One region of the Paenibacillus sp. G34 genome, then DNA from elsewhere that is predicted to be linked to it. Evidence: a T-box and tRNA genes for the amino acid it is inferred to sense, from the RefSeq annotation. Region 1 holds a T-box; the other holds one or more tRNA genes.
What was found. The T-box of region 1 lies ahead of tyrS (tyrosine--tRNA ligase). A T-box ahead of a tRNA ligase gene usually reads a tRNA of that ligase, here a tRNA-Tyr.
Positions count from the first base shown of each region.

Region 1 (8,977 bases):
GATTGCTCGTTAACGTAGCTGCAATTATGCTGATTGTTATGCTTGCTATGGCATTGTTCAGAGCGATTACCAATCGTCGCAAGCCTGCAGCAGATGGCCGTTATGACCGTCGTGACGACCGTGATGATGATCGTAACAGAAACGGACGGTACTAAGATCTATGGTTCTGAGCATGGATGAGATTGTGAATGCCATTTGCATTCACATGGCAGAGCGTAAAGGTGTACGCCCTACGGACGTTAATGTAGAGCTGAGCTGGGAAGAAGATACAGGGTATTCCGCAGAAGTCTGGATTCAGGGTCGTAGCCAGTTCCTGGTGGAATCCAACATGATTGAAGCGATTCTTCGTTACTTGCACAGCGAGTATAACATTCGTGCGTACCGTGAAGATGTTACCTTGGATCTGGATGAAGAGATCACAGCGATTGTTAATCAACATTAGAATATAGCTAGCTACTAGCTTGTTATACAAAAGACTGTCTCGTTTCTGTCATTTGACAGAAACGAGACGGTCTTTTAGTTTCCACGATTTGTGATTGTATAACGGTGAGTACTCACCTGTGATATCACTTTTTTCAAGCCTATGTTACGCTCTCACTCTCAGTTCCTAGGACTGAAGCTTAACCAGGCTATAATTCTTTTTACCTTTGCGGATAATGATAAATTTGCCGCCAATTGCGTGCTCTGCAGATACCGTGAATTCAAGCTCGGTGATCTTTTCACCGTTCATGGAGATGGCTCCTTTGGTCACGTCCTCACGAGCCTGACGTTTGGATGGCTCCAAGCCCAGATCCACAAGCCAGTCTACAATATTTTTAGCTTCGCCATCTGTTTCGTACGTTGGCATTTCCTTGAACCCCTGTTCAATCTCATCTGCTGTCAGGGAACGAATATCACCACTGAACAATGCTGCGGTAATGCGCTTCGCCTGCTCCAGCATCTCTTCGCTGTGAACAAACTTGGTCATTTCCTCAGCCAGAGTCTTCTGTGCTTCACGTTTATGCGGCTCTGTCTCCACCTTCACAGCCAAGGCTTCAATCTCTTCTTTGCTCAGGAATGTGAAGTATTTCAAGTATTTAATGACATCCCGGTCATCTGTATTTGCCCAGAACTGGTAGAACTCAAACGGTGTCGTTTTGTTCGGATCAAGCCAGATCGAACCGCCAGCTGTTTTACCAAACTTCGTACCATCCGATTTCAGCATCAGCGGGATGGTCAACCCATAAGCTTTCGCTTCTGAGCCTTCTTTTTTGCGAATCAGATCCAAACCACTCGTAATGTTACCCCATTGATCAGATCCACCGATCTGTAGCTGTACGTCCTCCGTTTGGAACAGATGAAGGTAATCTAGAGATTGCAGTATCTGGTAGGAGAATTCCGTGAATGAAATTCCGCCTTCCAGACGGCTTGCTACGACATCTTTTGCAAGCATGGTGTTCAGATTGAAATTTTTCCCGTAGTCACGCAGAAATTCAATGACGTTAATCTTATGTGTCCAGTCATAATTGTTGACCATGCGAACCTGATTGTCGCCGTCAGTCACAAACAACTTTTTCATCTGCGCCGTTAACGCATCTACATTCTCTTGCACTTGCTCCAGCGTTTGCAAGGAACGTTCAGACTGACGCCCACTTGGGTCACCAATCGTTCCCGTTGCGCCACCAATCAGAATTACTGGACGGTGTCCTGCCAATTGGAAACGTTTCAGCATCATAAACGGAATCAAGTGGCCGATATGCATGCTATCGCCTGTTGGGTCTACACCGCAGTACAGGGAAATTGCTTTTGTTTCCGTCAGTTCACGTAGCCCTTCCGCGTCTGTTTGTTGATTAATGGCGTCGCGCCACTGTAGTTCGTCAATAATGTTCATTTCGATAACCCCTTTTCTTTGATCAAAATTCAGTCATGATTTACGTTCTGCTACGAATTCACACGGCTACTTTCATTTTTGGACACAAAAAAATCGTCGCCTTGTCTTCATAGACACAGGGACGATTAGAATAACCGTGGTACCACCCAGTTTGCATGAATTCCTTCACTGAACGTTTATACGCATACGCTCAAATCCAGTAATTCATACCACTTTCAGCAAGTTATCGTTTGCCCATCCGCTTGGCATTACCCAAGTACTCCAGAGTGTAATTCGCAGCCCTTGTATGTATCAGGTTCCATCAACCCCTGACTTTCTGTAACAGGGACAAAGCCGCTACTGCGCTCTATCAACGTAATTCATGTATTTAATTATAGCCAGTATAGCGGAACGTTATAGGCATTGCAAGCGCAAGTCTTCCAATCATGCCAAGTATAATAAAAATTGAAAGTTCTAATCCACAAAAACATTGTATCCTTGTTGGCAAAATTCACTATGCCAAGTTAATTATCTATCCTGTATCCTGTTCACTCACATCGAAGATTTCCCCTTCTTGGGTTGAACCGTTTCCAGTTCACGGCGTTTCCCCTCTTGGTGCCAGCTAAAATAAGGTTCACCGATTGTTTGAAAAGCGTTTAATACGTTATCTTCTATCTCCTGCCACACTTCATTGGTGTAATCCAGATGGGTGTTCACGTTATCCACACCATATTTTTTAAGCAATGTTACGTGGGCAGCCGTAAAAATCATATCTTCCAATAACCAATAGAGCACCTCTTCAGTCCGCTCCAGCTTTTTAATCAAAGACGGTACACCTCGTTCATAGATCGTTACGATGTAATGTTTTACACCGATTTCTACATAAGGTGCGCCTTCCCATTTGAATGACTCATCCAATCGGTTCACATAACTCTCCATCTGTTCTCTAGGATAAACCGTTCTTGATAACAGTTCTAGAAGTTGTTCGGTCAATTCTTGCATACTTAATATAGTAGACATGAAAGCTACCCCCTAATGAAAAAGCTGCCACTCAGGCAGCTCTCTCTGATCTTTTCGAGTCAGGCTTGCAAAATTAAGTTCCGCAAAATGTCTTATATGAAGGATCACAAGACACAGGCAGCGCCCCGAATGCTTTCTGTTCCGGCGTATACGCATAAGGGTGCTGGAGAATATCCAGCAAAGGCTGGATGAAGCTATAATCTCCGTCCTTCTCTGCTCGTTCAAGTACTTCCTCTACCTTGTCATTCCGTGGAATAACCGCAGGATTATTTCGTTTCATCTGCTGCATCACTTGATCTCTGGATTCGGGCTGTCTGCCTAATCTGTCTGCCCAGCGTGAATACCACTCCTGAAAATCTGACTTATCATTCAGATTAGACGTTTCCAGTTTGTTCAAGGTCAGCGCCACAAATGTGTTCGTGTAGTCTTCCGTATGCTTTTCCATTAGTTCAAGCAGATCCTTAATTAAGGTCTCGTCTTCGTCCTCTTCTGTAAACAGACCAAGTTTGGCTCGCATACCCGTTAACCAGTGATGATGATATTGCTCCGAGAACTGTGCAATGGCTTCCTGAGCGATTTGCACTGCCTGTTCTTCATCAGAATGAAGCAGAGGCAGTAGCGTCTCGGCAAAACGAGCCAGATTCCAGCCTGCAATGTAAGGTTGGTTTCCATACGCATAACGGCCTTGTCTGTCAATTGAACTGAACACCGTTGCTGGATTGTACACATCCATAAAGGCACAAGGCCCATAATCAATGGTTTCCCCGCTGATCGCCATATTGTCCGTGTTCATTACACCGTGAATGAAGCCAACGCGCTGCCATTTTGCAACAAGCTCTGCCTGAAGTTTGATCACTTCCTGCAGTAGGCTCAAATAACGCTGTTCGTTCGGCTCTACCTGTGGAAAATGACGCTGCAATGTGTAATCTGCGAGCGCACGTACATCCTCTACCGAACCAAATTGCGCTGCATACTGGAAAGTGGCTACACGTATATGACTGGCCGCAACCCGTGTGAGAATAGCTCCAGGACGTTCTGTTTCACGATAAATGTTCTCCCCTGTGGACACAACAGCCAAGCTTCGTGTTGTCGGAATCCCGAGACCAACCATCGCTTCACTAATAATATATTCTCGAAGCATGGGTCCAACGGCAGCACGCCCATCTCCTCCGCGAGAGTAAGGTGTCCGCCCTGAACCTTTCAACTGAATATCCACTCGGTCTCCTTGCGGAGTAATTTGTTCGCCGACTAACAATGCACGTCCATCGCCAAGCATATTAAAATTACCAAATTGATGACCTGCATAGGCTTGTGCAAGGGGCTTGGCTCCATCCGGCATTTGATTTCCGGCAAAAAAAGCTGCGCCTTCGGCACTTTGCAGCACATCTGCGTCTAACCCAAGGCTGGCCGCCAATGTTTTATTAAAAATGATAAACTCTGGCGACTGCACAGGCACTGCATGTTGGCTGGTATAAAACGTTTGAGGCAGTTCTGCATAGCTATTTTCAAGCTTCCAGCCTACATTTATATTACTCTTTACCATGGGTCACACTCCTTCTCCTAACAAAGAAAATTCTTTGTTTTATCTTCATGTAGCTTTTGTGAACCCATGCTCATTTATGTGGTCACATGGAAATTCCAAGGTGAAAACAGTTCTTCTCTAACAGGATCGAAATCTGAATTGCGTAATTCCTATTTGGCGGGGATTGGATAATCGGATACAATCACGTTTTCAACCCAGCCATTCAGAGAGGCTACGAAAGCCTGATGTGCGGGATGTGGGCCATATGCACGAAGCGCTTCCTGATCTTCGAATGTCACTCTTAAACCAAGGCTAAATCCTTGAATGCGATCCGTTTCCTCCGTCACATTCACTCCAGCTGTCAGGTCAATAATTCCAGGGATTTGATCCTGTAAGGCAAGCAACTGGGCTACAAACTCCTGCTGTTTGGCAGGTGTGATTTTATCGTTAAATTTGAAAATAACCAAGTGTTCGAACATATCATCACATCTCCTTATCCATATCCATTGGAAGGAATCTTTCAATTAAGTGGCGGAAAATATTTCTTATCACCACCACCCTTATTTTAAATTAAACCTAAACTGAACTCAAATAGATGTTCTCAATCTACTGCAGCAATAAAAGGAAGAAAAACAAGAAATTCTTTTGGCAAATTACGTCGTAACACATACATGTCTTATCTTGAAAAGTTACGTAAAAACGTGTTCACTATAAAAAAAACAACCTCCGCCAAAAGGGGGCGTGTTTCCTATGTTTTTCTCAAAGAACTTTCTCAAGCTTTAGAGCTTGGCAAGCGTGTTCTCACTCATGCTCTGTTTCGTCATGATTCAATTGAGACATAAGTAACTCCAACTCCTGTTTCTCCAAATGTCTCCACTCTCCCCTTTTCAACCGTTCATCCAAACTAATATTCATAATCCGAATGCGCTCCAGCTTGAATACTCTGTACCCCAGCGCTTTGCACATTCGGCGTATTTGCAGATTTAACCCTTGTGTCAAAATGATTCGAAAGACATTATCGCTCTGCCTATACACCTCACACGGTTTGGTGACTACGTCAAGAATCTCCACACCTTGTGACATGGATTGTATAAATGCATCAGTAATCGGTTTGTCCACCGTAACAACATACTCTTTCTCATGATGGTGCTCCGAACGCATCATTTTGTTCACGATGTCTCCATTATTCGTCAGTAAAATTAACCCCTCTGACGCTTTGTCCAGTCGGCCGACTGCAAAAATGCGTGAAGGATAATTCACATACTGAATGATATTGCCTTCAACGTGCTCGGCTGCAGTACAAGTTATACCCACAGGTTTATTCAGGACAATATACACAGACTCCGAATTCCGTTCCGGGATCTTCTCCCCATCCATCAGCACCATATCACCTGGTTCCACCATATCTCCTTTTACACATACCCTGCCATTAATCGTAATTCTTCCGGCTGCAATGCGCCGTGTTGTTTCTCTGCGGGAAAAATGTCCCGTCTCACTTATGTATTTGTTGATTAACATCCCTTCACCACTTCTCAGCATATTAACGTACAACCTTTCACTCTACTCTACTCTACAGTAAACCACCAAACCTCATCTTCTCATGAATTGAATAGTGACGCAACAGAGTCATTTTCGACATCCATTTTATGATTAGACAGGATGAATCAAAAGAATGATGACTTCGCTAAAACTTAACAAAATTTTACAATAAAATGCTTGTACAATTTCAAAATTATGGTATAAGTTATATATAAAATAAACATTTATTTCATTTTATAAAAATGTTATCCATTTGCGGAGGGAACACATGAGAAGAATATTCGTTTTAAGTTGCGGTTTCTATCTGTTGATCGGCTTTACCAGCGTTGTGCTTGGTGCCCTTCTGCCTGTTCTACTGCCTCATTATGAACGTGGTTACAGTGACGGGGGATTTTTGCTATTTTTACAGTTTATCGGATTTCTTGTTGGCGTACTCGTGTCACCATCCCTGACAGCCAGAATCGGTCGAAAAGGGATGCTCACGTTGGCGTTGATCTGTATTATTGCAGCTTATATGCTGCTCGGAGAGTTACCTTCGTGGAACGTTCTGGTTCTGTTGACCATCATCGTAGGGTTCGGCTCAGGTATCATTGAACCTTCCGTTGGAGCCTTCACCATTGAATTCACGGAAAATCAGAAAGCGATCGCCATGTCCAAACTGGATGTGTTTTTCGCACTTGGTGCACTTCTCATTCCAGCGGTTGCCGCTTTATTCATCTGGCTGGACCAGTGGCACCTGACGTTTTTTACGGTTGCTGCCTCTGCACTACTTCTCATGATTACTTGGGTCACCATGCCTCGTTCTGCAGCACAATACCTGGAACAGGCCGGAGAAAATACGACCGCCCAGGGAACAGACAAAGTTAGCTATTCCAAAAAACATCTGGGACTCCTCTCGATCTTCGTTGTCTTTTTCTTTGTCTACATGGGACTGGAACTTGGATTGATGAATTTCTTGCCTTCCATTCTCGTGGAACGTCTAGAACTGAAAGAATCTATCGCTTCGCTAAGTGTCTCTATTCTGTGGATTGCCATGATTATCGGACGCCTCTTCTCGGGCAGAATTGCAGAAGCTGTTAACTATATGCCTTTCCTGATCTGGAGCACCATCGGCACACTATTGTTCACGGTTTCCATGGTATTTGTGTCTGGTCAATGGGTAACGTATATGCTCATTTTTGGAACAGGGTTATTTATGTCCGGGCTGTTCTGTATCGCACTCGTTTATGCGAATGTGCTAATTCCTGGCATGACGGAAAGAACAACCAGTATATTGATTGCCTCTGGCGGTATTGGGGGTGCAACGTTACAGTACCTCACGGGATGGAGTATGAGCGCATGGCCGATCGTCGGCACCATCATGATTTTAGCCGGATTCTGTCTACTTTTGTTGCTGACACTGATCCTCTCTCACCTTTGGAACAATCGTAATGAATCATTGAGCTCTACATTCCCACAACCAACCAAAGAAATCTAAATTGTAAGGCTCACATACTTCCAAACTTGAAAGGGGGGATGCCCAAACCATCCGGTATGTATCGTATCGTTCATCCAGCTTGTACATTAAACTATTGGAGGAATCTGCATGCAAACTTTAACCAATAACCGCTTTACAGTCGGAAAAGGGATTAAGTTGATTGACGATTCAGGTGTGGAATATTTAGATGGTGTCTCAGGCACGTTTAATCTGTCCTTGGGATATAATCATCCACATGTAGTCAATAAAATACAGGAACAAGTCGGCAATCTTACGCATATGTCTTCCTCCTTCACCGAACCTTACGTCAATGAAGTATTGGAACACTTGATTGAGTATGCTCCGAACAATATCGATGCCGGATGGATGCGGGATATTACCGGATCTACGGCCAATGAGTGTGCAACTAAAATTGCCCAGAAGTATACAGGATCAACGGACATTATCAGTTTGTACCTTTCTCATCATGGACAGACCCAATTCGCAACAGGCATCTCAGGTAATTCCTTTAGACGCAAGCGTTTTCCTAATTCGTCAGCTCCTAATGCGGTTCATGTACCCGCACCCTATTGTTATCGTTGTCCGTTCTATAGCGAAAGTAGAGAGTGCGGATATCAATGCGTTGAAGCAATATCCGATGCGATAGAGTATGCCAGCTCAGGCTCGGTTGCTTGTATGATCATTGAGCCCATTCTCGGAAATGGCGGCAATATTGTCCCACCGCTAGGATATTTTCAACGTCTTCGTAAATTATGTGATGAGAACAACATGCTTCTCATTGCCGATGAAGTCCAAACGGGTGTTGGACGAACGGGTACGATGTTTGCTAGTGAATTGTTTGATATCCAGCCCGACCTGATTACCCTTGCCAAAGGCCTTGGCGGGATCGGTGTACCTGTAGCTGCCGTTCTTATGCAGTCTCGATTGAATGTGCTGGAAAAACATGAGCATTCATTCACCTCAGGCAGTAATCTTATTTCGGTCACCGCTGCCAAGTCCACATTGGAAGTGGTCTCAGAACCGGGATTTCTGGATGCGGTCAAGCGAAAAGGAATTTTGCTTGGCGGACTGCTACAGGAACTCGCTTTGAAATATCCTAGCATCGGTGAAGCCCGCGGAGTAGGACTCATGTGGGGACTCGAAATCGTGGGTGATGACAATGAGCCAGATACTCCGAAAACCAATGCGATCATTGACCGTGCTTTTGAAGAGCAACATCTGATCCTGCGCAGTTCGCGATACGGCTTCGGAAACGTCGTTAAAGTTCGCCCTTCTCTGACAACAACCGAAGACGAACTGGTTGAGATTGTTGATCGTTTGGATTCCGTGCTGGCCAGCGTTCATTAATTATTGGAAGTTATTTTAGCATCGAAATGTAGTTTGAAAAAATGTAGTTCCTACCAAAAAAGGAGGTTCCATCATGCTTGCATTGGTATATAAATCTGCATGGGATGTCGCACTCGAGGAACGACCTGTTCCCGAAATTACCAGAGATAATCAGGTGCTTGTGCGTATACGGGCAACCGGGGTCTGTGGAACGGATTTGGGCATTGTCAGTGGAAAATATCAT
Region 1 covers NZ_CM166469.1:3,728,618-3,737,594, forward strand. The annotation lists gene AC1VYS_RS16800 (hypothetical protein) at 1-155, shown strand, start outside; gene AC1VYS_RS16805 (YxcD family protein) at 161-442, shown strand; gene tyrS (tyrosine--tRNA ligase) at 608-1,870, opposite strand; T-box leader at 1,985-2,232, opposite strand; gene AC1VYS_RS16815 (hypothetical protein) at 2,402-2,869, opposite strand; gene AC1VYS_RS16820 (protein adenylyltransferase SelO) at 2,943-4,412, opposite strand; gene AC1VYS_RS16825 (Dabb family protein) at 4,562-4,870, opposite strand; gene AC1VYS_RS16830 (pseudouridine synthase) at 5,193-5,909, opposite strand; gene AC1VYS_RS16835 (MFS transporter) at 6,199-7,407, shown strand; gene AC1VYS_RS16840 (aspartate aminotransferase family protein) at 7,516-8,754, shown strand; gene AC1VYS_RS16845 (zinc-dependent alcohol dehydrogenase) at 8,828-8,977, shown strand, end outside.

Region 2 (8,977 bases), 2.9 Mb from region 1:
GGCGTAAAACACAGTGGTTAGGGGAGAAACGGAAGAGAGAGTTGGCTGAGCTGGAGGCAGAACAGGTTTATGCGGATGTGCAGAAGGCCAAACAAGAGTGGGAACGAGCGATGAGACAGTTTGAGTATGCATTGGGAGAAGATGAGATTGATTACGCAATCTATGTGCTTGAAGCAGCAGAGAGGAAATACCAAATTCACTTGAAAAGGGCGAAACGATTGACTGGGGATGGTAGGGCTATTACCGAGCGGGAAGTTAGCGTTTAGTGGGTTGCTTGTCAAGGACGTTTCAATATGTAACTGGAGGAATGAACTATGAAGACAATTATTCTGGGGAGTATATTGGTGGCATCTCTGTTGGCGCTCATTGTTGTTCTGTTTAGGAAGCGATTAGGTTTATCGATCTTTACATCGATCGGGGTCCATCTTGTACTTGCTGCTACTGGAATATATATCGTGAATTACTCCGGTTGGATAACAGGAATGTATATCCCATTGAACCCTGCTACAATAGGTACGGTTACTGTTTTGGGTCTGCCAGGTGTCGGGCTGTTGTTGGGGTTGAAATTTTCTTTGTTTGGGTAGTTGACTATTAAGAAAGAAATATGGTACATTATATCTCGTTGCTTTGCTTGCTTGGTTACACGCTTTAATTGAAACGAACGGAGTTCATCACGAACTTCGAAAAATAATTTCAAAAAAAGCTTGACTAAAACAAACAGAGTGTGATATATTATAAAAGTCGCCGCTGAGACAAAATGGTGACAAAAAAACAAGTTTGATCTTTGAAAACTGAACAACGAGTGAGTATCGATCTTGCTTGCAAGATCAAAAATTGAGATTTTAATCTCGTCAGATTCAAAATGAGCTTATCGCTCTTTTCAATACTTTATTGGAGAGTTTGATCCTGGCTCAGGACGAACGCTGGCGGCATGCCTAATACATGCAAGTCGAGCGGAGTTGATGGAAAGCTTGCTTTCCAGATACTTAGCGGCGGACGGGTGAGTAACACGTAGGCAACCTGCCCTCAAGCTTGGGACAACTACCGGAAACGGTAGCTAATACCGAATACTTGTTTTCTTCGCCTGAAGAGAACTGGAAAGACGGAGCAATCTGTCACTTGGGGATGGGCCTGCGGCGCATTAGCTAGTTGGTGAGGTAACGGCTCACCAAGGCGACGATGCGTAGCCGACCTGAGAGGGTGATCGGCCACACTGGGACTGAGACACGGCCCAGACTCCTACGGGAGGCAGCAGTAGGGAATCTTCCGCAATGGGCGAAAGCCTGACGGAGCAATGCCGCGTGAGTGATGAAGGTTTTCGGATCGTAAAGCTCTGTTGCCAGGGAAGAACGCTTGGGAGAGTAACTGCTCTCAAGGTGACGGTACCTGAGAAGAAAGCCCCGGCTAACTACGTGCCAGCAGCCGCGGTAATACGTAGGGGGCAAGCGTTGTCCGGAATTATTGGGCGTAAAGCGCGCGCAGGCGGTCATGTAAGTCTGGTGTTTAATCCCGGGGCTCAACCCCGGATCGCACTGGAAACTGTGTGACTTGAGTGCAGAAGAGGAGAGTGGAATTCCACGTGTAGCGGTGAAATGCGTAGAGATGTGGAGGAACACCAGTGGCGAAGGCGACTCTCTGGGCTGTAACTGACGCTGAGGCGCGAAAGCGTGGGGAGCAAACAGGATTAGATACCCTGGTAGTCCACGCCGTAAACGATGAGTGCTAGGTGTTAGGGGTTTCGATACCCTTGGTGCCGAAGTTAACACATTAAGCACTCCGCCTGGGGAGTACGGTCGCAAGACTGAAACTCAAAGGAATTGACGGGGACCCGCACAAGCAGTGGAGTATGTGGTTTAATTCGAAGCAACGCGAAGAACCTTACCAGGTCTTGACATCCAACTAACGAAGCAGAGATGCATCAGGTGCCCTTCGGGGAAAGTTGAGACAGGTGGTGCATGGTTGTCGTCAGCTCGTGTCGTGAGATGTTGGGTTAAGTCCCGCAACGAGCGCAACCCTTATATTTAGTTGCCAGCACTTCGGGTGGGCACTCTAGATAGACTGCCGGTGACAAACCGGAGGAAGGTGGGGATGACGTCAAATCATCATGCCCCTTATGACCTGGGCTACACACGTACTACAATGGCCGGTACAACGGGCTGCGAAATCGCGAGATGGAGCCAATCCCAGCAAAGCCGGTCTCAGTTCGGATTGCAGGCTGCAACTCGCCTGCATGAAGTCGGAATTGCTAGTAATCGCGGATCAGCATGCCGCGGTGAATACGTTCCCGGGTCTTGTACACACCGCCCGTCACACCACGAGAGTTTATAACACCCGAAGTCGGTGGGGTAACCGCAAGGAGCCAGCCGCCGAAGGTGGGATAGATGATTGGGGTGAAGTCGTAACAAGGTAGCCGTATCGGAAGGTGCGGCTGGATCACCTCCTTTCTATGGAGAATCGTCTTCTGCAACGAAGACATTCAAATTTTAAATCTAGCCAGGTCGGCTAGTTACTCACTCGTTGCTCAGTTTTGAGAGCTCAAACTCTCGAACGTTTGGTGGCGATAGCGAAGGGGTTCCACACGTTCCCATCCCGAACACGACCGTTAAGCCCTTCAGCGTCGATGGTACTTGGACCGCAGGGTCCTGGGAGAGTAGAACGCCGCCAAGCGTAACCCATTATGGGTTCAAAAAAATATAATGTGGGCCCTTAGCTCAGTTGGTTAGAGCGCACCTCTGATAAGGGTGAGGCCGGTGGTTCGAGTCCACCAGGGCCCACCATTTCTTCATCTAATATAAATATAATATGGGGCCATAGCTCAGCTGGGAGAGCGCCTGCCTTGCAAGCAGGAGGTCAGCGGTTCGATCCCGCTTGGCTCCACCAAAAAGATTTTTAAGCTTGTTCTTTGAAAACTAGATATCGAAACGAAACAAACGCGAATTAGAACATTCCTTTTTAGCTGAACTTGTGTTCAACAAGTTTCAATAAAAACGGTAGATTGCTGGAGCGAGTGATCGAAATGGAGCAATTTTTGGCTTTGGACGTAGTCCAAAACAAGGGAAGCGACAGCTCGAACACGAGCGACCTGGTTAAGCTACTAAGAGCACACGGAGGATGCCTAGGCGCTAGGAGCCGATGAAGGACGTGGCGAACAACGAAACTGCCTCGGGGAGCTGTAAGCAAGCTTTGATCCGGGGATGTCCGAATGGGGAAACCCAGCTGGGGTAATATCCAGTTACTCATAACTGAATACATAGGTTATGTAGAGGCATACCAGGGGAACTGAAACATCTAAGTACCCTGAGGAAGAGAAAACAATAGTGATTCCGTCAGTAGCGGCGAGCGAACGCGGAGAAGCCCAAACCAGAGAGCTTGCTCTTTGGGGTTGTGGGACGTCTCACATGGAGTTACAAAGGAGTCAGTTAAACGAAGAGGTCTGGAAAGGCCCGCCAAAGAAGGTAAAAGCCCTGTAATTGAAAGTTGATTCTCTCCGAGACGGATCCCGAGTAGTGCGGGGCACGTGAAACCCCGTATGAATCCGGCAGGACCATCTGCCAAGGCTAAATACTTCCTAGCGACCGATAGTGAAGCAGTACCGTGAGGGAAAGGTGAAAAGCACCCCGGAAGGGGAGTGAAATAGAACCTGAAACCGTGTGCTTACAAAAAGTCAGAGCCCGTTTTAGGGGTGATGGCGTGCCTTTTGTAGAATGAACCGGCGAGTTACGTTCCCGTGCAAGGTTAAGGTGAAGAGCCGGAGCCGCAGCGAAAGCGAGTCTGAATAGGGCGACATAGTACGTGGACGTAGACCCGAAACCGGGTGATCTACCCCTGTCCAGGGTGAAGGTGCGGTAACACGCACTGGAGGCCCGAACCCACGCATGTTGAAAAATGCGGGGATGAGGTGGGGGTAGCGGAGAAATTCCAATCGAACTCGGAGATAGCTGGTTCTCCCCGAAATAGCTTTAGGGCTAGCCTCGGAAAACAGAGTCGTGGAGGTAGAGCACTGATTGGGTGCGGGGCCCGCAAGGGTTACCAAGCTCAGTCAAACTCCGAATGCCATAGACTTACTTCCGGGAGTCAGACAGTGAGTGCTAAGATCCATTGTCAAAAGGGAAACAGCCCAGACCATCAGCTAAGGTCCCCAAGTGTGTGTTAAGTGGGAAAGGATGTGGAGTTGCACAGACAACCAGGATGTTGGCTTAGAAGCAGCCACCATTGAAAGAGTGCGTAATAGCTCACTGGTCGAGTGACTCTGCGCCGAAAATGTAACGGGGCTAAACACACCACCGAAGCTATGGCTTGATGCTTGCATCAGGGGTAGGGGAGCGTTGTATAAGGGTTGAAGGTGTACCGTAAGGAGCGCTGGACATTATACAAGTGAGAATGCCGGTATGAGTAACGAAAAGATCAGTGAGAATCTGATCCGCCGAAAGCCTAAGGGTTCCTGAGGAAGGCTCGTCCGCTCAGGGTAAGTCGGGACCTAAGGCGAGGCCGAAAGGCGTAGTCGAAGGACAACAGGTCGAAATTCCTGTACCACCGTAAATCGTTACGAGCGATGGGGGGACGCAGTAGGGTAGTGACGCAGACTGATGGATGTCTGTCCAAGCAGTAAGGCTGATGTGTAGGCAAATCCGCACATTACTAAGGCTGAGCTGTGATGGGGAGTGAAAATTACAGTAGCGAAGGTCATGATCTCACACTGCCAAGAAAAGCCTCTAGCCAGATGAAGGTGCCCGTACCGCAAACCGACACAGGTAGGCGAGAAGAGAATTCTAAGGCGCGCGGAAGAACTCTCGTTAAGGAACTCGGCAAAATGACCCCGTAACTTCGGGAGAAGGGGTGCCCCGGTAGTGTGAATAGCACGAGGGGGCCGCAGTGAAAAGGCCCAAGCGACTGTTTAGCAAAAACACAGGTCTGTGCGAAGCCGTAAGGCGAAGTATACGGGCTGACGCCTGCCCGGTGCTGGAAGGTTAAGGGGAGTGGTTAGGAGCAATCCGAAGCTGTGAACCGAAGCCCCAGTAAACGGCGGCCGTAACTATAACGGTCCTAAGGTAGCGAAATTCCTTGTCAGGTAAATTCTGACCCGCACGAATGGCGTAACGACTTGGGCGCTGTCTCAACGAGAGATCCGGTGAAATTTTAATACCTGTGAAGATGCAGGTTACCCGCGACAAGACGGAAAGACCCCATGGAGCTTTACTGCAGCTTGATATTGAATTTGGGTACGATCTGTACAGGATAGGTGGGAGCCTTTGAAGCGTGAGCGCCAGCTTGCGTGGAGGCACCGTTGGGATACCACCCTGATCGTATCTAGGTTCTAACCTGGTGCCCTCATCGGGTACGGGGACAGTGTCAGGTGGGCAGTTTGACTGGGGCGGTCGCCTCCTAAAGAGTAACGGAGGCGCCCAAAGGTTCCCTCAGAATGGTTGGAAATCATTCGAAGAGTGCAAAGGCATAAGGGAGCTTGACTGCGAGACCTACAAGTCGAGCAGGGACGAAAGTCGGGCTTAGTGATCCGGTGGTACCGCATGGAAGGGCCATCGCTCAACGGATAAAAGCTACCCTGGGGATAACAGGCTTATCTCCCCCAAGAGTCCACATCGACGGGGAGGTTTGGCACCTCGATGTCGGCTCATCGCATCCTGGGGCTGAAGTAGGTCCCAAGGGTTGGGCTGTTCGCCCATTAAAGCGGTACGCGAGCTGGGTTCAGAACGTCGTGAGACAGTTCGGTCCCTATCTGTCGTGGGCGTAGGAAATTTGAGAGGAGCTGTCCTTAGTACGAGAGGACCGGGATGGACGTACCGCTGGTGTACCAGTTGTTCCGCCAGGAGCACCGCTGGGTAGCTATGTACGGACGGGATAAGCGCTGAAAGCATCTAAGCGTGAAGCCCCCCTCAAGATGAGATTTCCCAGTATGTAAGACCCCTTGAAGACGACGAGGTAGATAGGCTGGGGGTGGAAGTGCAGCAATGCATGGAGCTGACCAGTACTAATCGGTCGAGGGCTTATCCAATAGCAAGTTTTGAGTCGCGTATGTTTCGTTTCGAATCTAGTTTTCAAGGAACAATCCTTGAACAACGTTTAGATTGTCTTTGGAGAGATACCCAAGTGGCTATAAGGGGACCCTCTGCTAAGGGGTTAGGCTGAGTAATCGGTGCGAGGGTTCGAATCCCTCTCTCTCCGCCATCTTTACCTAAAGATGGACAAGCAATCAAAACAATTATAATATGGCGGTGTAGCTCAGCTGGCTAGAGCGTACGGTTCATACCCGTAAGGTCGGGGGTTCGATCCCCTCCGCCGCTACCATATTACCCAGGAGGCTTAGCTCAGCTGGGAGAGCATCTGCCTTACAAGCAGAGGGTCGGGGGTTCGATCCCCTCAGCCTCCACCATATACGCCGGTGTAGCTCAACTGGTAGAGCAACTGACTTGTAATCAGTAGGTTGGGGGTTCAAGTCCTCTCGCCGGCACCATTAATGCCTGGAACCGTGGTGTAGTTGGCCTAACATGCCTGCCTGTCACGCAGGAGATCGCGGGTTCGAATCCCGTCGGTTCCGCCATTAATTCTTAAAAATCAAATATGGCTCGGTAGCTCAGTCGGTAGAGCAGAGGACTGAAAATCCTCGTGTCGGCGGTTCGATTCCGTCCCGAGCCACCTTTAATCCTTGGAGGATTAGCGAAGTGGCCAAACGCATCAGACTGTAAATCTGCTCCCGTACGGGTTCGGTGGTTCGAATCCATCATCCTCCACCAGTTTTATGAGTCATTAGCTCAGTTGGTAGAGCACCTGACTTTTAATCAGGGTGTCGAAGGTTCGAATCCTTCATGACTCATCTTAAAAAAAGAGTGATTGATCATTAATTTGATCGATCACTCTTTTTTTATATTAGCAGATGAGCCCAATATGTCAGATTAGTGGTTACTAAGCGACACCCATTAAGATATGGTAAAATACAAATAAAAATAAAGCAGAGTGGTGACGTTCATTATATGAAGCTCATACCTGATTTGAAGCAACAAATTGAAGTTGTGATAAGCACGACATTGGACGAATATGAAATTACGATACATGAGTGGATGCTATCGATTGAGAACCTGATTGGCTTAGACGAAAATAAGTCTTTGATCATCCAAAGCGAAGTTGGTGAAGGAGAACTTGACTCAGTAGCAGGTTCAACCATTTCCTCAGATATTATTAGCTTGCACAATGGCGAACGTATTTTTTTCAAAGTCGGCATGAATGAAGAGGAAAAAACAGTTGTGTGTTGGGGATGCGAGGCAAGATCGATGACAATGGAGAATCGTCGTCTGATCGAGTTATTGATTCTCAGTAATGCAGGTTCACCTCCCAGTGAGAATGAATCCCAGCTTGTAAACGATACGGACAAGCAATTATCTTTGCTGGGAACATGGCTTAGGGAGCAGGTTAAGGCCTACGATACTGGAAGTTTGGAACCATTGCCTGATTCGTTCACTTCTATTGCAGGAATGCAGGAGGAGAAAGTTCTTTTTCTTTTAAAAGGCGAGACCCCAGATTCACAGCGTGTGGACTCTAATGTGTTGAACAAGCTACTGGAGAGTTATTTTGGCGAGGAGATTACTTTAATTCCACTTGGTAAGCAGGAGTGGATCTTCATGGGTGATGAAGAAATTGTTACAGGAGAAGCAGATGAAGACACAGCAGAAGCGAGGAAAGATTCGCTCAATGCTTTTTGTATGGGATTATATGAGCTAGTAGCTAGTGAGTTCGCAGGGGTGTTCCATTTGTCCGCTTCACTGCCATGTATTCCAAAGGAAGCACTGGTTCGGGTGACCGTCCTACTTCAGGAGAGTATGCATCTCGGCCGATCCTTCCATGTTGCACAGCATATCCACCTACCTTGGAATCTGCAACTGGAGCAGTTGGTGGCGAGTATATCAGAGCAGCAACGGTTACGTTTTATCAGGGAAACGGGTAAGGATACACTGCTCTTTAACGATAGCGAGACATTGGCAACACTGGAGACGTTCTTTGCTTTGGACTGTAATGTCAGCGAGACAGCAAAACGTTTATTTATCCATCGTAATACGCTGGTGTATCGCCTGGACAAAATCAAACAGGAGATTGGTTACGATGTTAGACACTTTAAAAGTGCAATAATTGTGCAGCTTTTACTACTGATGTACAAAGTGACGAAAAAGGTTTGATATTTTTGTGCAGTTTGCGAATAGTCAGATAACCCGGTCATAGGGTATTATAAATATACAAATTGTATTCGATTACAAAATGATCTCTGAGGAGGCAACAATCATGGCAGGAGTACGTTTAGAGCATATTTTCAAAAAATACCCGGGTTCTGATAAAGCAACTGTAGTTGACATTAACCTGGACATTAAAGATAAAGAGTTTCTGGTACTGGTAGGTCCGTCCGGTTGTGGTAAATCAACAACACTGCGTATGATCGCAGGCCTTGAGGAAATTTCTGAAGGTAAACTCTATATCGGTGACCGTGTCGTTAATGATGTTGCACCTAAAGACCGCGATATCGCGATGGTATTCCAATCCTACGCCTTGTATCCGCATATGAGCGTATATCAAAACATGGCATTTGGTTTGAAATTGCGTAAGGTTAAAAAAGATGAGATCGACAAACGTGTACGTGAAGCAGCTAAAATCCTCGACATCGAGCACTTGCTTGAGCGTAAGCCTAAAGCATTGTCCGGTGGTCAACGTCAACGTGTCGCTTTGGGACGTGCGATTGTCCGTGATCCACAAGTCTTCTTGATGGATGAGCCTCTCTCCAACTTGGATGCGAAACTTCGTGGACAGATGCGTGCGGAAATCACTAAGCTTGCTAAACGTTTGGAAACAACCGTTATCTACGTAACGCATGACCAGATCGAAGCAATGACGATGGGTGACCGGATCGTAGTTATGAAGGATGGTATCATCCAACAAGCTGCTTCTCCAGAAGAGCTTTATAACCACCCAGCAAACCTGT
Region 2 covers NZ_CM166469.1:138,345-147,321, forward strand. The annotation lists gene AC1VYS_RS00640 (DUF2508 family protein) at 1-266, shown strand, start outside; gene AC1VYS_RS00645 (pro-sigmaK processing inhibitor BofA family protein) at 315-584, shown strand; rRNA gene AC1VYS_RS00650 (16S ribosomal RNA) at 889-2,444, shown strand; rRNA gene rrf (5S ribosomal RNA) at 2,551-2,667, shown strand; tRNA gene AC1VYS_RS00660 (tRNA-Ile) at 2,701-2,777, shown strand; tRNA gene AC1VYS_RS00665 (tRNA-Ala) at 2,805-2,880, shown strand; rRNA gene AC1VYS_RS00670 (23S ribosomal RNA) at 3,085-6,010, shown strand; tRNA gene AC1VYS_RS00675 (tRNA-Ser) at 6,092-6,183, shown strand; tRNA gene AC1VYS_RS00680 (tRNA-Met) at 6,227-6,303, shown strand; tRNA gene AC1VYS_RS00685 (tRNA-Val) at 6,313-6,388, shown strand; tRNA gene AC1VYS_RS00690 (tRNA-Thr) at 6,394-6,469, shown strand; tRNA gene AC1VYS_RS00695 (tRNA-Asp) at 6,479-6,556, shown strand; tRNA gene AC1VYS_RS00700 (tRNA-Phe) at 6,579-6,651, shown strand; tRNA gene AC1VYS_RS00705 (tRNA-Tyr) at 6,664-6,749, shown strand; tRNA gene AC1VYS_RS00710 (tRNA-Lys) at 6,757-6,829, shown strand; gene AC1VYS_RS00715 (PucR family transcriptional regulator) at 7,005-8,183, shown strand; gene AC1VYS_RS00720 (ABC transporter ATP-binding protein) at 8,287-8,977, shown strand, end outside.
Region 2: it encodes a tRNA-Tyr, which carries the amino acid that the T-box ahead of tyrS (tyrosine--tRNA ligase) is inferred to sense. The anticodon was not compared.